Regions from separate parts of the Variovorax sp. P2_H12 genome, predicted to be linked through region 2. Evidence: riboswitches for the same ligand, from Rfam matches in the RefSeq annotation. Region 2 holds a riboswitch; the other holds the start of a gene.
The links. A riboswitch is a leader RNA that binds a small molecule or an ion and turns the genes downstream of it on or off. The one in region 2 is predicted to bind S-adenosylhomocysteine.

Region 1: another riboswitch for S-adenosylhomocysteine. It lies ahead of ahcY (adenosylhomocysteinase); the one in region 2 lies ahead of metH (methionine synthase).

Annotation. Positions count from the first base shown of each region.
Region 1 is NZ_JBFUFO010000014.1:76,640-84,699, reverse strand. Features, by position in the region: gene erpA (iron-sulfur cluster insertion protein ErpA) at 1-307, opposite strand, end outside; gene rpsI (30S ribosomal protein S9) at 430-822, opposite strand; gene rplM (50S ribosomal protein L13) at 835-1,266, opposite strand; gene AC1DYK_RS12035 (23S rRNA (adenine(2030)-N(6))-methyltransferase RlmJ) at 1,483-2,442, shown strand; gene AC1DYK_RS12030 (septal ring lytic transglycosylase RlpA family protein) at 2,575-3,240, opposite strand; gene metF (methylenetetrahydrofolate reductase [NAD(P)H]) at 3,237-4,070, opposite strand; gene AC1DYK_RS12020 (TlyA family RNA methyltransferase) at 4,048-4,857, opposite strand; gene ahcY (adenosylhomocysteinase) at 4,868-6,307, opposite strand; S-adenosyl-L-homocysteine riboswitch at 6,371-6,440, opposite strand; gene AC1DYK_RS12010 (peptide chain release factor 3) at 6,622-8,060, shown strand, end outside.
Region 2 is NZ_JBFUFO010000047.1:32,919-40,978, forward strand. Features, by position in the region: gene AC1DYK_RS29585 (SH3 domain-containing protein) at 1-118, shown strand, start outside; gene AC1DYK_RS29590 (LysR family transcriptional regulator) at 140-1,027, opposite strand; gene AC1DYK_RS29595 (PACE efflux transporter) at 1,128-1,565, shown strand; S-adenosyl-L-homocysteine riboswitch at 1,574-1,666, shown strand; gene metH (methionine synthase) at 1,724-4,438, shown strand; gene AC1DYK_RS29605 (ArnT family glycosyltransferase) at 4,494-6,257, shown strand; gene AC1DYK_RS29610 (glycosyltransferase family 2 protein) at 6,254-7,216, shown strand; gene AC1DYK_RS29615 (GtrA family protein) at 7,213-7,596, shown strand; gene AC1DYK_RS29620 (amidohydrolase family protein) at 7,828-8,060, opposite strand, start outside.

The DNA.
Region 1 (8,060 bases), on a different contig from region 2:
GGGCGCCCTGCAGGTCTTCCTTGTAGTCGATCTCGGCGCCGAGCAGGTACTGGTAACTCATGGCGTCGATCAGGAGCGACACACCGTTCTTGGTCATGGTGGTGTCGTCTTCGTTGGTGATCTCGTCGAAGGTGAATCCGTACTGGAAGCCCGAGCAGCCGCCGCCCTGCACGAACACGCGCAGCTTGAGGTCGGGATTGCCTTCTTCGGCGATCAGGTCGGCCACCTTGGCGGCCGCGCTGTCGGTGAAGACGATCGGCTCGGGCATCATGGCCGGGGTCTGGATGGTTTCTGCAACGGCGCTCATTGTGAGAGGACTCCTGTGGGGCCGAATACTGCGGCCGATCGGTGAATGCTACTTCAATCAACAAAAAACCGCCCGAAGGCGGTTTCTTGTCATTGCGAGCGGTAAGCCCAAAACGCCTTTTATTAGCGCTTCGAGAACTGCTTGCGGCGGCGTGCGGAATGCAGACCGACCTTCTTACGCTCGACTTCACGCGCATCGCGCGTCACGAAGCCAGCCTGGCTCAGCACCGGCTTGAGCGTCGCGTCGTAGTCGATCAGGGCACGGGTGATGCCGTGGCGCGCCGCGCCGGCCTGACCCGATTCACCGCCGCCAGCGACGTTGATCATGATGTCGAAAGCTTCGACGTTGTTCGTCAGGAACAGCGGCTGCTTCGCGATCATGATGGAGGTCTCCCGGCCGAAATAGGCCTGGATGTCCTTGCCATTGACCGTGATCTTGCCGGTGCCCTTTTTGATGAACACGCGGGCGACGCTGGATTTGCGACGGCCGGTGCCATTGTTCCATTCACCAATCATTCTCAAGGCTCCTTACAGTTCCAGCACTTTGGGCTGTTGGGCGGTGTGCGGGTGCTCTGCACCGCCGTACACCTTGAGTTTCTTGATCATCGCGTAGCCGAGCGGGCCCTTGGGCAGCATGCCCTTGACGGCCTTTTCCAGGGCGCGGCCCGGGTGCTTGGCTTGCATGTCGCGGAAGTTGGTGGCCGTGATGCCGCCCGGGTAGCCCGAGTGACGGTAGTACACCTTGTCGATCGGCTTGGCGCCGGTGACGCGCAGCTGGGCTGCGTTGATGATGACGATGAAGTCACCGGTGTCGACGTGAGGCGTGTAAATGGCCTTGTGTTTGCCGCGCAAACGGAGAGCAACTTCGCTGGCTACTCGTCCGAGGACCTTGTCGGTCGCGTCAATCACAAACCACTCGTGCGTCACGTCAGCGGGCTTGGCGCTGAACGTTTTGGTCATGAGTTTCTCTTCAAAAGAGGGTTTGGCGGGCCCTTTTCCACGGTCGGCGTTCCTCTGGCGGGAATCTCTTAGGTGGGTTGCCGGTTCCCGCGCAAGCGGGTTCCTGTCTTCGCCGCGGGGCCACAAAGGCGCTGCGAAGCCCGCGATTATACGAAGAATCACCTTTGAGGCGCAATCAGGACCCAGATCGGGCGGCCAGACCGTTACCATCCAGGGATGTTTAGCTACCGCCACGCCTTCCATGCCGGCAACCACGCCGACGTGCTCAAGCACACGGTGCTGATTGCCACCCTCGAGCATCTGCTCGAAAAAGAAGCGGCGCTGACCGTGGTCGACACCCACGCCGGTGCCGGCCTCTACCGCCTCGATGGAGACTACGCCGGCACCAGCGGCGAAGCGGCCGAGGGCATCCTGCGGCTGCTGGCGCCCGCCAAGGCCGCACCGGCACCCGTGCCCGGCGCAGCACCGGCCAGGAAAACGTCGAAGAAGCCCGCCGCCGAAGCGGAGGCCCCGCTCGCGGACGCCCTGGCGCGCTACCTCGAGGTAGTCCGCGACTTCAATCCCAACGGCGGCGCACGGGTCTATCCGGGCTCGCCCTTCATCGTGCATCACCTGCTGCGCGAGCACGACAAGCTCAAGCTGTTCGAGCTGCACCCGACCGACGCCCGCACCCTCGACGCCAACATCGCCCAGCTCGAGGCCGGCCGCCAGATCGCGGTGCTGCGCGACGACGGTTTCGGCAGCGCCACCAAGTTCCTGCCGCCGCCTTCACGCCGCGCCCTGGTGCTGTGCGACCCGAGCTACGAGATCAAGAGCGACTACGCCCGGGTGCTCGACTTCGTGGCCGAGGCACTCAAGCGTTTCGCGACCGGCACCTACGCCGTCTGGTACCCGATCATCCCGCGGCCGGAAGCGCACGACCTGCCGCGCCGGCTCAAGACCATGGCCACCAAGGCCGGCAAGTCCTGGCTGCACGCCACGCTGACGGTCAAGTCGAGCAAGATCACGACCGATGCGACCGGTGCGACGCACCGGCCGGGCCTGCCGGCCAGCGGCATGTTCCTGATCAATCCGCCCTACACGCTGAAGCCGCTGCTGGCGGCCGCCCTGCCCCAGATGGCCGAGCGGCTGGCGCAGGACCGGAACGCCACCTTCTCACTCGACGCCGGAGGGTAGCTCTGGCTCGCCCCCAGGTTGGGCTCACTGCGTGTAGCCCGCCCACCCCCTACCGGGGGCAACACCAGCGGACTGGCAAAGCCAGATCCGCGGTGTTTCACCAACGGGCCTGGCTGCGCCGGCCGAAGCAGATCAGCGGCGTTTGCGGGGCGGGACTTGTCGCGTCGGCTTGCTGGGTGCGGGATCCTGGGCGGCCTGGAGGGGCACCTCCACCGGACCGACCTCGGTGCCGCCGCAGCGGTCGGTCTCCTGGTCCGCGATCGACAGCGCCACCGTCTTGATGCCCATCCCGAGCATGCCGATGGCCTCGGCCGCGGCGCGGCTCAGGTCGATGATGCGGCCCGAGGCGTAGGGCCCGCGATCATTGACGCGCACCAGCACCTCGCGCCCGTTGACCAGGCTGCGCACGCACACGCGCGTGTTGAAGGGCAGCGTCTTGTGCGCCGCGGTGAACGCAGTCATGTCGAAGCGCTCGCCGCTGGCGGTCTTGCGCTGGTGGAACTGGATGCCGTACCAGGAAGCGCCGCCGCGCTCGAAGACCTCGCGCCCGCCCTCGTCGCCCGGAATGCCGTCGTCGGGCCCCAGTTCGCCGCGGCCCGACACAGCGAGGTCGTAGCGCACCGACGGCACCGCGGAGCGCGGCGGCGCGCCCGGCGGCAGGGCCGGCTGCTTCGCCAGCGGTCGCAGGCGACCCTGCGGCGCGTCGCCTGCCGCATCGCCCTGCGACGCCGGCTGCACCGCGCAGGCCGCGAGCAGCCCGGCCGCGAGCAGCGCCGCCAGGCCGCTGCGCAAACTCATGCAGCCCAGCCCAGCCGCTGCAGCACACCGAGCGTGGCCACCGACTGGTTCATCGTGTAGAAATGCAGCGCGGGCGCGCCGCCGGCGCGCAGGCGTTCGCACAAGGCCGCGACGACATCGAGGCCGAAGGCCTTGATCGATGCCGTGTCGTCGCCGAAGCTCTGCAGCCGCAGACGGATCCAGCGCGGGATCTCGGCGCCGCAGGCATCGGAGAAGCGCATCAGCTGCGTCGAGCTCGTGATCGGCATGATGCCCGGCACGATCGGCGTCGATAGCCCCAGCGCGCGCGCCTCGTCGACGAAGCGCCAGTAGGCCTCGGCACTGAAGAAATACTGCGTGATGGCCGAATCGGCGCCCGCGTGCACCTTGGCCGCGAAGGCCTGCAGGTCGGCCTCGGGCGAGCGCGCCTGCGGATGCACTTCGGGATAGCAGGCCACCTCGATGTGGAAATCGCGGCCGGTCTCTGCGCGGATGAAGGCGACGAGATCGCTCGCGTAGTGGAACTCGCCGCCCACGCCATAGCCGCTCGGCAGGTCGCCGCGCAAGGCGACCAGGCGCTTGACGCCCATCGCCTTCAGTTCGGCCAGTTGCTCGCGGACCGTCGCCTTGGTCGCGCCGATGCAGGAGAAATGACAGGCCGCTTCCACGCCTTCGGCCAGGATCTCGCGCACCGCGCCGAACGTGCCTTCGTGCGTGGAGCCGCCGGCACCGTAGGTGACGGAGCAGAACTCGGGCTCCTGCGCGTAGAGCTGCTGCCGCACGGCGCGCAGCTTGACTGCGCCCTCGGGCGTCTTGGTCGGGAAGAATTCAAAGCTCAGCGGAAGGCGCACGGCCGGCTCCTGGTTGGCCGTCCGCATGAACAGCATGGATGAAGAACTCGTGGTTGCCGTCGCCGCCCTCGATCGGGCTGTCGAGCCAACGCACGACGCGCAGGCCGAGTGCGGCGCAGGTATCGCGCAAGCGCTGCTCGACCACGGCGTACAGCGCGGGCTCGCGCACGATGCCGCCCTTGCCGACCTGGCCCGGCTGCAGTTCGAACTGTGGCTTGACGAGCATCAGCATGTCGCCATCGGGCGCCAGCAGCGGCACCAGCGCGGGCAGCACCAGCGTGAGTGAAATGAAGGAGAGATCGCCGACGATCAGGCCGAAGCTCCGATCGGCAGTCTCATCTTCAGGGGATTCGGATGCCCAGGCATCCGCCGTCAGCGTGCGGGCGTTGACGCCTTCGACCGCGGTCACCCGCGCATCGTCGCGCACGCGCGCATGCAGTTGGCCGTGGCCGACGTCGACGCCCACCACATGCTCGGCGCCTTGCTGCAGCAGGCAGTCGGTGAAGCCGCCGGTCGACTGGCCCACATCGAGGCAACGCCGGCCGCGCGGGTCGATGCCGGTGGCGGCCAAGGCGCCTTCCAGCTTGAGGCCGCCGCGCGAGACGTAGCGGGCCTCGGCGGCATCGAGCAGTTCGAGCTCGGCCGCTTCGGGGATTTCGTCGCGGTTCTTCCCGACGACGCGCCAGTCGGCACCGTCACGCCAGCGCAAGCCGCCGGCGATCAGGCGGACGGCCTGCGAGCGCGAAGCGGCGAGGCCGCGTTCGACGAGTAGCTGATCGGCACGCAAGACGCGGGACTCAGTAGCGGTAGGTGTCGGGCTTGTACGGGCCGTTCTTGTCGACGCCGATGTACGCTGCCTGCGCATCCGTCAACTCGGTCAGCATCGCTCCGACCTTCTTGAGGTGCAGGCGAGCGACCTTCTCGTCCAGGTGCTTGGGCAGCACGTAGACCTTGCCGGCCTGGTAGGCGTCGGGCTTGGTGAACAGCTCGATCTGGGCGATGGTCTGGTTCGCGAACGACGACGACATCACGAAGCTCGGGTGGCCCGTGCCGCAGCCGAGGTTCACGAGGCGGCCCTTGGCCAGCAGGATGATCTTCTTGCCGTCCGGGAAGGTGATGTGGTCGACCTGCGGCTTGATCTCTTCCCATTCGTACTTCTCGATCGAGGCGACGTCGATCTCGTTGTCGAAGTGGCCGATGTTGCAGACGATGGCCTGGTCCTTCATCTTCGCCATCGTGTCGTGCGTGATGACGTCCTTGTTGCCGGTGGTCGTCACGAAGATGTCGGCCTTGTCGGCGGCGTATTCCATGGTCACGACCTTGTAGCCTTCCATCGCGGCCTGCAGGGCGTTGATGGGGTCGATCTCGGTCACCCACACCTGCGCGCTCAGCGCGCGCAGGGCCTGGGCCGAGCCCTTGCCCACGTCGCCGTAGCCGGCCACGCAGGCCACCTTGCCGGCGATCATCACGTCGGTCGCGCGCTTGATGCCGTCGACCAGCGATTCGCGGCAGCCGTAGAGGTTGTCGAACTTGCTCTTGGTGACCGAGTCGTTGACGTTGATGGCGCGGAACAGCAGCGTGCCCTTGGCCGACATCTCGTTCAGGCGGTGCACGCCGGTGGTGGTCTCCTCGGTCACGCCGATGATCTCGGCCGACTTGCGGGTGTACCAGGTCGAATCGACCGCCAGCTTGGCCTTGATGGCCGCGTACAGGATGCGCTCTTCCTCGCTGGTCGGGTTGGCCAGCACGCTCTGGTCCTTCTCGGCGCGCTGGCCCAGGTGCATCAGCAGCGTGGCATCGCCGCCGTCGTCGAGGATCATGTTCGGGCCTTCGCCGGCCGAGCCCTTGGGGCCGAATTCGAAGATGCGATGGGTGTAGTCCCAGTAGTCTTCCAGCGACTCGCCCTTGATCGCGAACACCGGCGTGCCGGCCGCGGCGATGGCGGCGGCGGCGTGGTCCTGGGTCGAGAAGATGTTGCACGAGGCCCAGCGCACGGTGGCCCCGAGCGCCTGCAGCGTCTCGATCAGCACGGCGGTCTGGATCGTCATGTGCAGCGAGCCGGTGATGCGCGCGCCCTTGAGCGCCTGGCCCTTGGCGAACTCTTCGCGGATCGCCATCAGGCCGGGCATCTCGGTTTCGGCGATTCGGATTTCCTTGCGGCCCCAGGCGGCAAGGGAGAGGTCGGCGATCGCCTGGTCGACGGTGGAAACGGGGGACGGTTTGAGAACTGCGCTCATGTTGGCTCCAAAGCAAGCTTGAAAGATGCCACTGCGATCGGGGAATGGACTCACCGCGAGAACAGCGGGTGAGCGTGGTTGCGATGATGGTCCGAGCCTCACGCCTGTCGGCGCTGCAACGCTCCTCGGAACGCCGTATTTTAACGCGCGGCGCTAGCCGCCCGCCAGCACGGCTTGAGAAGGTCGCGCTGACCGCCTCGGGCATGCTGGTGGGCCGCAAAGGCCTCACCCCCCGATGTGAGCGCCCGAACGGTAAAATCGTGGGTTTTGCCTCCAGCAGCCCGCGCCCGTGAGCGCGCACCGCGTTCACCTCCATGACCTTCGCCTCCGAAACCAAACGCCGCCGCACCTTCGCGATCATCTCCCACCCCGACGCCGGCAAGACCACGCTGACCGAGAAGCTGCTGCTGTTCTCGGGCGCGATCCAGATCGCCGGCTCGGTGAAGGCGCGCAAGGCCTCGCGCCACGCGACCTCCGATTGGATGGAGATCGAGAAGCAGCGCGGCATTTCGGTCGCCTCGTCGGTGATGCAGATGAGCTACCGCGACCACGTCATCAACCTGCTCGACACGCCGGGCCACAAGGACTTCTCCGAAGACACCTACCGCGTGCTGACCGCGGTCGATTCGGCCCTCATGGTGATCGACGCCGCCAACGGCGTGGAAGCACAGACCCGGCGGCTGATCGAGGTCTGCCGCCAGCGCGACACGCCGATCATCACCTTCGTCAACAAGATGGACCGCGAGGTGCGCGAGCCGCTCGAGCTGCTCGACGAGATTGAGCGCGAGCTCGGCATGCCCTGCGTGCCGATGACCTGGCCGGTGGGCCAGGGCAAGAGCTTCGGCGGCATCATCAACCTGCGCACGAAGGCGATGACGGTGTTCGAGTCGGGCCAGGAAAAGCTGCCGCAGGACTTCGAGACGATTTCGCTGACCGACCGCGACGCGCTGCACAAGCGCTTCGGCCGCGAGTTCGACCACGCGATGGAAAGCATGGAACTGGCCACCGGCGCCTCGCCCACCTGGGACCGCGAGGCCTTCCTGTCCGGCAAGCAGACGCCGGTGTTCTTCGGCTCCGGCGTCAACAACTTCGGCGTGATGGAAGTGCTCGACGCGCTGGTCGACCTGGCGCCGCCGCCGCAGCCGCGCATCAGCACCACGATGGTCAACCGGCAGCCGGTGGTCAAGGAGATCCGGCCCGAGCACAAGGACTTCGCGGGCGTGGTGTTCAAGGTGCAGGCCAACATGGACGCCAACCACCGCGACCGCATCGCCTTCGTGCGAATGGCCTCGGGGCGCTACACGCCGGGCATGAAGCTCAAGGTACAGCGCACCGCGAAGGAACTGCGCCCGACCAGCGTCGTGACCTTCATGAGCCAGCGGCGCGAAGCGGTCGAGGAGGCCTACGCGGGCGACATCGTCGGCTTCACGACCCACGGCGGCGTGCAGCTCGGCGACACCATCACCGACGGCGCCTCGCTGCAGTTCACCGGCCTGCCCTTCTTCGCGCCCGAGCTGTTCATGACCGTGATCCTCAAGAACCCGCTGCGTACCAAGCAGCTGCAGCAGGGACTGGCCCAGCTCGGCGAAGAGGGCGCGATCCAGGTGTTCCGCCCCGAGGTCGGCGGTCCGATGCTGCTGGGCGCGGTCGGGCAGCTGCAGTTCGAAGTGGTGCAGCACCGCCTGAAGACCGAGTACGACGCCGACGTCCGGCTCGAGGGCTGCCAGTACACCGGCGCGCGCTGGATCACGGC
Region 2 (8,060 bases):
CGGAGGCGGGGGGCATGGTGGTGGGGGCAACGGCGGTGGCCATGGAGGTGGCCAGGGCGGCGGTCATGGCGGCGGTCATGGCGGCGGTCATGGCGGGCGCGGCGGTCCCGACCGATAGACGGAGCCGGCCGGCGCGCCTTCAGTCCTTCTTGCGGGCGATCAGCGCCACGAAGCGCTGGGCGCCCAGGCCCAGCGGCCGCTCGCGCGACCACACGACGTCGACCCACAGGTCGAGCCCGTTGGACAGGTTCTCGAACGGAATCTCGACCAGCGCGCCCGCCGCCACGTGCGGCCGGGCGAAGTTGCGCGGCAGCCAGCCCCAGCCCAGGCCGGCGGTGATCAGGCTCAGGGCGGCCAGCGCGTTGTCGGTGCGCCAGACGTGCCGTGCGAAGACGAAGCGCGGGTCGCTGGTGGCCAGGTCACGGCCGGCGACCACGATCTGCCGCGTGGTCGTCAGGTGCTCCTCGCGCAGCCGGCCGCCGGCGGCGGCCAGCACCGGGTGGTCGGGCGCCATCACGGCCACCATGGTGTCGCTGGCCACCTCCTGAAACCCCTCCCGGCCGTCCAGGCTGGGACGCTCGAACACCAGCGCCAGCTGCGCCCGGCCGCTGTGCAGCAGCGCCAGCGCATCGGCTTGCGGCGCGGCCAGCACCTCGACCTCCAGCAGCGGGTATTCGTTCGCCAGGGCGGCCAGCGGGCCGCTCCAGGGCGCCGCGAGCAACTCGGGCGCGATCGCGAGCGTGAGCCGGTTCTCCAGCCCCTGTGTGAGCGCCAGCGCCTGCACCTGGAGCTGCTTGAGCTGCGCCGCCAGCAGGCGCGCCTGCGGTTCCAGCGAACGCGCCGCCTCGGTGGGCTGCGGTTCCCGGCCGCTGCGGTCGAAGAGCAGCAGATCGAGCTCGGCCTCGAGATTGGCGATCGCCATGCTGACCGCGGAGGGCACCCGGCCCAGGGCCCGCGCCGCGGCCGAGAAAGAACCGTGGTCGATGACCGCGAGGAACACCTCCACGTTGTCGCTGGAAAAGCTCATGTGGTCCGACCTATCAATTAACTTGAAAGAAGATGACTTTATATGTCAGTCAAACAAATATAAAGTACCCATCAACACCAACCAACACGGGATCGATTTCATGCAAGGGCTCAAACGCCGCTTCGTCTACATCAGCCTCTACGAGGGCATCGCCATCGTCGTGGCCAGCGCGGGGCTGGCGCTGATGTCGGGCCAGGGCCTGGGCCACTCGGGCGTGCTGGCGGTCATCGCCTCGGTCATCGCAGTGCTCTGGAACCTCACGTTCAACGCCCTGTTCGAGCGCTGGGAATCGCGCCAGGCCGTGCGCGGCCGCAGCGTGCGCCGCCGCGTCGCCCACGCGATCGGCTTCGAGGGCGGCCTGGTGGCCTTTCTGGTGCCGATCTTCGCCTGGTGGCTGGACGTGAGCCTGTGGGAGGCGCTGGTGATGGACCTGGGACTGGTGGTTTTCTTCCTGGTCTACACCTTCGTCTTCAACTGGGCCTTCGACGCCATCTTCGGCTTGCCCGCATCGGCGGCCGGCGCCGCCCAGCCGGCGTAAAATCCGCGGCTCCCAAGGAGCGTTGCAGCGCTGCCGTCCATCCGGGCGGCGGCGTCAGGCTTGGGCTTCCAGCCACTGGAGTGCAACGACGCTCGCCTGACCCCGTTTCCACAGGTGAGCCCATGTCCTCCGATCCTTCCTCCGTCGCCGTCCCCCCGATGAAGCTGTCCGGCCTCGAGCCGGTGCAGATCGGCCAGGGCTCGCTGTTCGTCAACATCGGCGAGCGCACCAACGTCACCGGCTCCAAGGCCTTCGCGCGGATGATCCTCAACGGCCAGTTCGAGGAAGCGCTGGCCGTCGCGCGCCAGCAGGTCGAGAACGGCGCCCAGGTGATCGACATCAACATGGACGAGGCCATGCTCGACAGCAAGGCCGCCATGGTGCGCTTCCTGAACTTGATCGCCAGCGAACCCGACATCGCGCGGGTGCCGATCATGGTCGACAGCTCGAAGTGGGAGGTGATCGAGGCCGGCTTGCGCTGCATCCAGGGCAAGGGCATCGTCAACTCGATCAGCATGAAGGAGGGCGAGGACCCCTTCCGGCACCAGGCCCGACTGCTGCGGCGCTACGGCGCGGCGGCGGTGGTCATGGCCTTCGACGAAAAGGGCCAGGCCGACACCTACGAGCGCAAGATCGAGATCTGCGAGCGGGCCTACCGCCTGCTGGTCGACGAGATCGGCTTCCCGCCCGAGGACATCATCTTCGACCCGAACATCTTCGCGATCGCCACCGGCATCGAGGAGCACAACAACTACGCGGTCGACTTCATCAACGCGGTGCGCTGGATCAAGCAGAACCTGCCCGGCGCCAAGGTGTCGGGCGGCGTCTCGAACGTGAGCTTCAGCTTCCGCGGCAACGACCCGGTGCGCGAAGCCATCCACACCGTGTTCCTGTACCACGCCATCAAGGCCGGCATGGACATGGGCATCGTCAACGCCGGCATGGTAGGCGTCTACGACGACCTCGAGCCCGAGCTGCGCGAGCGGGTGGAAGACGTGGTGCTGAACCGCCGGCCCGATGCCGGCGAGCGCCTGGTCGAGGTCGCCGAGACCGCCAAGAGCGGCGCCAAGGACGAGAGCAAGAAGCTCGAATGGCGCGGCACGCCGGAGCATCCGGTGGGCGTGAGCCAGCGCCTCTCGCATGCCATGGTGCACGGCATCACCGACTTCATCGTCGAGGACACCGAGGAGGCCTACCAGGCGATCCTGGCCAAGGGCGGCCGTCCGCTGCACGTGATCGAAGGCCCGCTCATGGACGGCATGAACATCGTCGGCGACCTGTTCGGCCAGGGCAAGATGTTCCTGCCGCAGGTGGTGAAGTCGGCCCGCGTGATGAAGTCCGCGGTGGCCCACCTGATCCCCTACATCGAGGAAGAAAAGCGCCAGGACGAGGCGGCCGGCCGCGACGTCCGGACCAAGGGCAAGATCGTCATCGCCACCGTCAAGGGCGACGTCCACGACATCGGCAAGAACATCGTCACGGTCGTGCTCCAGTGCAACAACTTCGAGGTCGTGAACATGGGCGTGATGGTGCCCTGCCACGAGATCCTCGCCCGCGCCAAGGTCGAGGGCGCCGACATCGTCGGCCTCTCGGGCCTGATCACGCCGAGCCTCGAGGAGATGCAGTACGTCGCCGGCGAGATGCAGAAGGACGAGCACTTCCGGATCAAGAAGATCCCCCTGCTGATCGGCGGCGCCACCACCAGCCGCGTGCACACCGCGGTCAAGATCGCGCCGCACTACGAGGGGCCGGTGGTCTACGTGCCCGACGCCTCGCGCAGCGTGAGCGTGGCGCAGTCGCTGCTGTCGGAGCAGGCTGCGAACTACATCAACGAGATCAACGCCGACTACGACAAGGTGCGCCACCAGCACGCCAACAAGAAGCAGACGCCGCTGTGGCCGCTGGCCAAGGCGCGCGCCAACAAGACGCCGATCGCCTGGACGGGCTATGTGCCGCCGGTGCCGAAGTTCATCGGACGGCGCGTGTTCAAGAACTTCGACCTCACCGAGCTGGCGAAGTACATCGACTGGGGGCCGTTCTTCCAGACCTGGGACCTGGCCGGCCCGTTTCCGGCGATCCTCAAGGACGAGGTGGTCGGCACCGAGGCGGTGCGCGTCTATGCCGACGGCCAGCGCATGCTCAAGCGGCTGATCGAGGGCCGCTGGCTCACGGCCAGCGGCGTGATCGGCTTCTGGCCGGCCAACACCGAGAACGACGACGACATCGTGCTCTACACCGACGAGTCGCGCACCGAAGTCGCCATGACCTGGTACGGCATGCGCCAGCAGACCGAGAAGCAGGAGATCGAGGGCGTGATGCGGCCCAGCCGCTGCCTGGCCGACTTTGTCGCACCGCGAGCGAGCGGCCTGAAGGACTACGTGGGCGTGTTCGCGGTCACCGCCGGCCTGGGCGTCGAGAAGAAGGAGAAGTACTTCATCGACGACCTCGACGACTACTCGGCCATCATGCTCAAGGCCCTGGCCGACCGCCTGGCCGAGGCCTTCGCCGAAGCGCTGCACCACCGCGTGCGCACCGACCTGTGGGGCTATGCGGCCGACGAGGCCTTGAGCAACGAGGAGATGATCGGCGAGAAGTACCGCGGCATCCGGCCCGCGCCCGGCTATCCGGCCTGCCCGGACCACAGCGTGAAGCGGCCGATGTTCGACCTCCTGAACTGCGCGGACATCGGCATGACGCTGACCGACAGCCTCGCCATGATGCCGGCCGCCAGCGTGAGCGGCTTCTACCTGAGCCATCCCGACGCGACCTACTTCAACGTCGGCAAGATCGGGCACGACCAGTTGCAGGACCAGGCGGCGCGGCGCGACCAGAGCGAGGCGGACCTGGAGCGCCTGCTGGCGCCGAATCTTTGACACGGGAAGCCGTTGCCAGGGCGAACGGCGAGCGGGAGTTCCTATTCAGAAGTTGATGTTTGCAGCCACGCACTATGCGGCGCTGGCGGTGTTCGTGGTCGGATGCTGGGGTTTCGGCCGGGCGCTGCTGATGCGCATCGGCGCGCCCATGCGCCGCGATGTGTGGCTCGAGACCGCCATGGCCGCCGCGGCCGGGCTCGGGATCTTTGTCTGCGTCTTCCAGGCGATCGCGATCGCCGGCCTGTTCACCCGGGGCGCGGTGATCGGCGTGGTCGCGGCCGGCGTGCTGGCGGCCGGCCTGCAGGCGCCGGCCTGGCGGCGCGAACTGCGCGCGCGCGAGCGCTCGGCGCCCTGGACCTTCGTCGAGAAGCTGGCGCTGGCGGTGCTCGCACTGACCGCGCTGCCGGCGCTGGTCGAGCCGCTGGCGCCGCCGGCGGCCTTCGACGAGCTGATGTACCACCTGCCCTATGCGCGCGAGCTGGCGCAAAGCGGCCGGCTCGCCATCCACGAATGGCTGCGCTACCCCTGGTTCCCGTACAACTACAACCTGATCCATGCGGGCGGGCTGCTGGTCGGCGACGACGTGCTGCCGCACCTGCTGAGCGGCCTCGCGGGCTGGCTTTCGGTGGGAATCGTCTACCGCCTGGGCGTGCAGCATGCGAGCCGGGTGACCGGCCTCATCGCCGCCGCGATCTGGCTCGGCATCGGCGACTATGAAAGCGCGCTGATCGACATCAGCGTGGCGCTCTTCGTGCTCGCGGCCTGCACCGCCCTGTGGTGGTGGCGCGAGTCCGACGACCCGGTGCGTGGGCCGCGCTGGCTGGCGCTGGCAGCCTTTTTTCTCGGCATCGCCGCGGGTTCCAAGTATCAGGCCCTGACCGTGCTGCCGCTGGTGGCGCTGTTCGTGGTGCGGCGCGAACGCAGGCTCAAGGTCTGGGCCGTGGCGCTCGTTTGCTTCCTGATTCCCTGCATCTACTGGTATGCGCGCAACGCCGTCCTGACTGGCGACCCCTTCAATCCGATCGGCTCGCGCGTGTTCGGCTTCACCAACTGGAACCTGGCCGACTACAAGAACCAGTTCGACGACGTGAAGGCCCACGCCGCGTGGCCCAACGGCTTCCTCTGGGGCGTGCTGTTCGCCCCGCTCGCCCTGCTCTGGAAGCGTTCGCCCGCCGTGCGTGCGGCCGCGGTCTTCAGCATCTATTCGCTGGGCGTCTGGGCCCTGACCTCGCGCTATCCGCGCTATCTGGCGGCCTCGGTGCCGCTGATCGCGCTGGTCTCGGTGGTGGGCTGGCAGGCGCTGCTGGGCGGCCTGGCCGGCTGGTTGCGCCGCGCGCTGCCGCGCTGGAACGCCCAGGGCACCCTCGACCGTGCCGGCCGCGGTCTTGGCGTGCTGCTGGTGGTGATCGGGGTCGGGGGCTCGTTCTACATGACGCGGCGCAGCGTGGCGGCGATCGCGACCACGCCGGCCGAGCGGACGGCCTTCCTCGAGGCGAAGGTGCCCGGCTACGCCGTCATGAACTACCTGCGCGAGCACGCCACCGGACGCGTCTACCAGATCGCACTCAGCGAAGCGACTTACTATGGGCCGGCGCCGGTGTGGGGCGACGCGATCGGACCCTGGCGCTATTCCGACTTCATCGTCCTGCCACCGGTCGAGTTCGCCCGCAAACTGGCCGGGCTGGGCTTCGAGGCGATCGCGGTGGGCGCCGGAAGCGCCCCGCTGCTCGAAGCCCAGCCCGGCTTCCTTGACCATTTCGCCTTGATGTACGAAAAAGCCGGTGCCAAGGCCTACCGCATCCTGCCCATCCAGAAATGACCGATCGTCCCGACCTGAGCGGCCTGCGCATCGCAGCCGTGATCCCGTGCTTCAACGAGGCGCTCGCCATTGCGCAGGTGGTGGACGAGTTCCGCGCCGCGCTGCCCGAGGCCGAGATCCATGTCTTCGACAACAACTCGACCGACGACACGGCGTCCGTGGCCCGGGCCTGCGGCGCGACCGTGACGCACGTCGCGCTGCGCGGCAAGGGCAACGTGGCGCGCCGCATGTTCGCGGACGTCGAGGCCGACGTCTATGTGATGGTCGACGGCGACGCCACCTACGATGTCGGCGAAGTGCGCCGCCTGATCGAGATGATGGTGGAGGGCAATCTCGACATGGTGGTCGGCTCGCGGGTCGACGACCGCGCCGACCAGCAGACCTACCGGCGCGGCCATCGCTTCGGCAACGCCCTCCTGACCGGCGCGGTGGCCAGCCTCTTCGGCGGCCGCCTGACCGACATGCTCTCGGGCTACCGCGTCTTTTCCAGGCGCTATGCCAAGTCATTCCCGGCGGTATCGGAAGGCTTCGAGATCGAGACCGAGCTGACGGTGCACGCGCTCGAACTGCGCATGCCCTTCGCCGAGGTGCCGGTGCAGTACCGCTCGCGGCCCGAGGGCTCGGAAAGCAAGCTGTCGACCTACCGCGACGGCTGGCGCATCCTGAAGACCATCTGCAAGCTGTTCGTGAGCGAGCGGCCGCTGCAGTTCTTCGCCGGCATCGCGGGCCTGCTGGGGCTGCTGTCCGTGATCCTCGCCGTGCCGCTGGTCCTGACCTACCTGCAAACCGGCCTGGTCCCGCGGCAGCCCACCGCCGTGCTGGTGACCGGCACCATGCTGGTCGCGATGCTGTCGCTGGTCTGCGGCGTGGTGCTGCACACCGTGACCATCGGGCGGCAGGAGGCCAAGCGGCTGTGCTACCTGGCGATTCCCGGCGTGCGGCAGCGCGGTCGGTCGTGAAGATCGGTCGCGAATTCCTGTCGTTCGTGGTCGTCGGCGCGCTCGGCTTCGGCGTCGACCTGGGCGTGCTCTACCTGGTGGCGCCGACGCTCGGCTGGTATGGCGGGCGCGTGGTCTCGTTCATTGCCGCGGCCACCGCCACCTGGGCGCTGAACCGGCGCTACACCTTCGCCGATCGGCGGTCGGGTGCATCGATCGCGCGTGAATACCTTCGCTACCTGCTCACCATGCTGGCCGGCGCGCTGGTCAACTATGTGGCGTATGTGCTGACGCTGCACTGGCTCGGCGGCCCGCTGGCGCCTGCGCTCGGTGTCGCGCTCGGCAGCGGCGCCGGGCTGGTGGTCAATTTCCTGACCGCGCGGCACCTGGTGTTCAGGTAGCCCGCGCAGCCGAAGAACAAACACAGCGCCGGTTTTCCCGCGGCCGGCGCAGCCAGGCCCGTTTGTGAAACACCGCGGATCTGGCTTTGCCAGGCCGCTGGTGTTGCCCCCGGCAGGGGGCTGAGGGCCGCGGCTCCAAGCCTGCCCGCGCAGGCTTGGACGGCCCGAAGAGCCGCTGCCTCTGGCAGCGACTCGAGGCGACTACACGAAGTGAGTCAACCTGGGGGCGAGCTAAATGACCACCGGGATCTCGGTCGCCGGCGGTGTGTTGCGGCTGCGTCCGCAGCGCACGATGCCGTCGATCATCACCATCCCGACGCCCGGGATGTCGCCGAGCTGCACGCTTTCGAGCAGGCCGATCGCGGGCGAATGCTGCGCCCGGTCCATGAAGACGAAGTCGGCGTCGCGGCCGACCTCGATCAGGCCGCAGTTGAGCTTGCGGATGCGCGCCGTGTTGCCGGTCG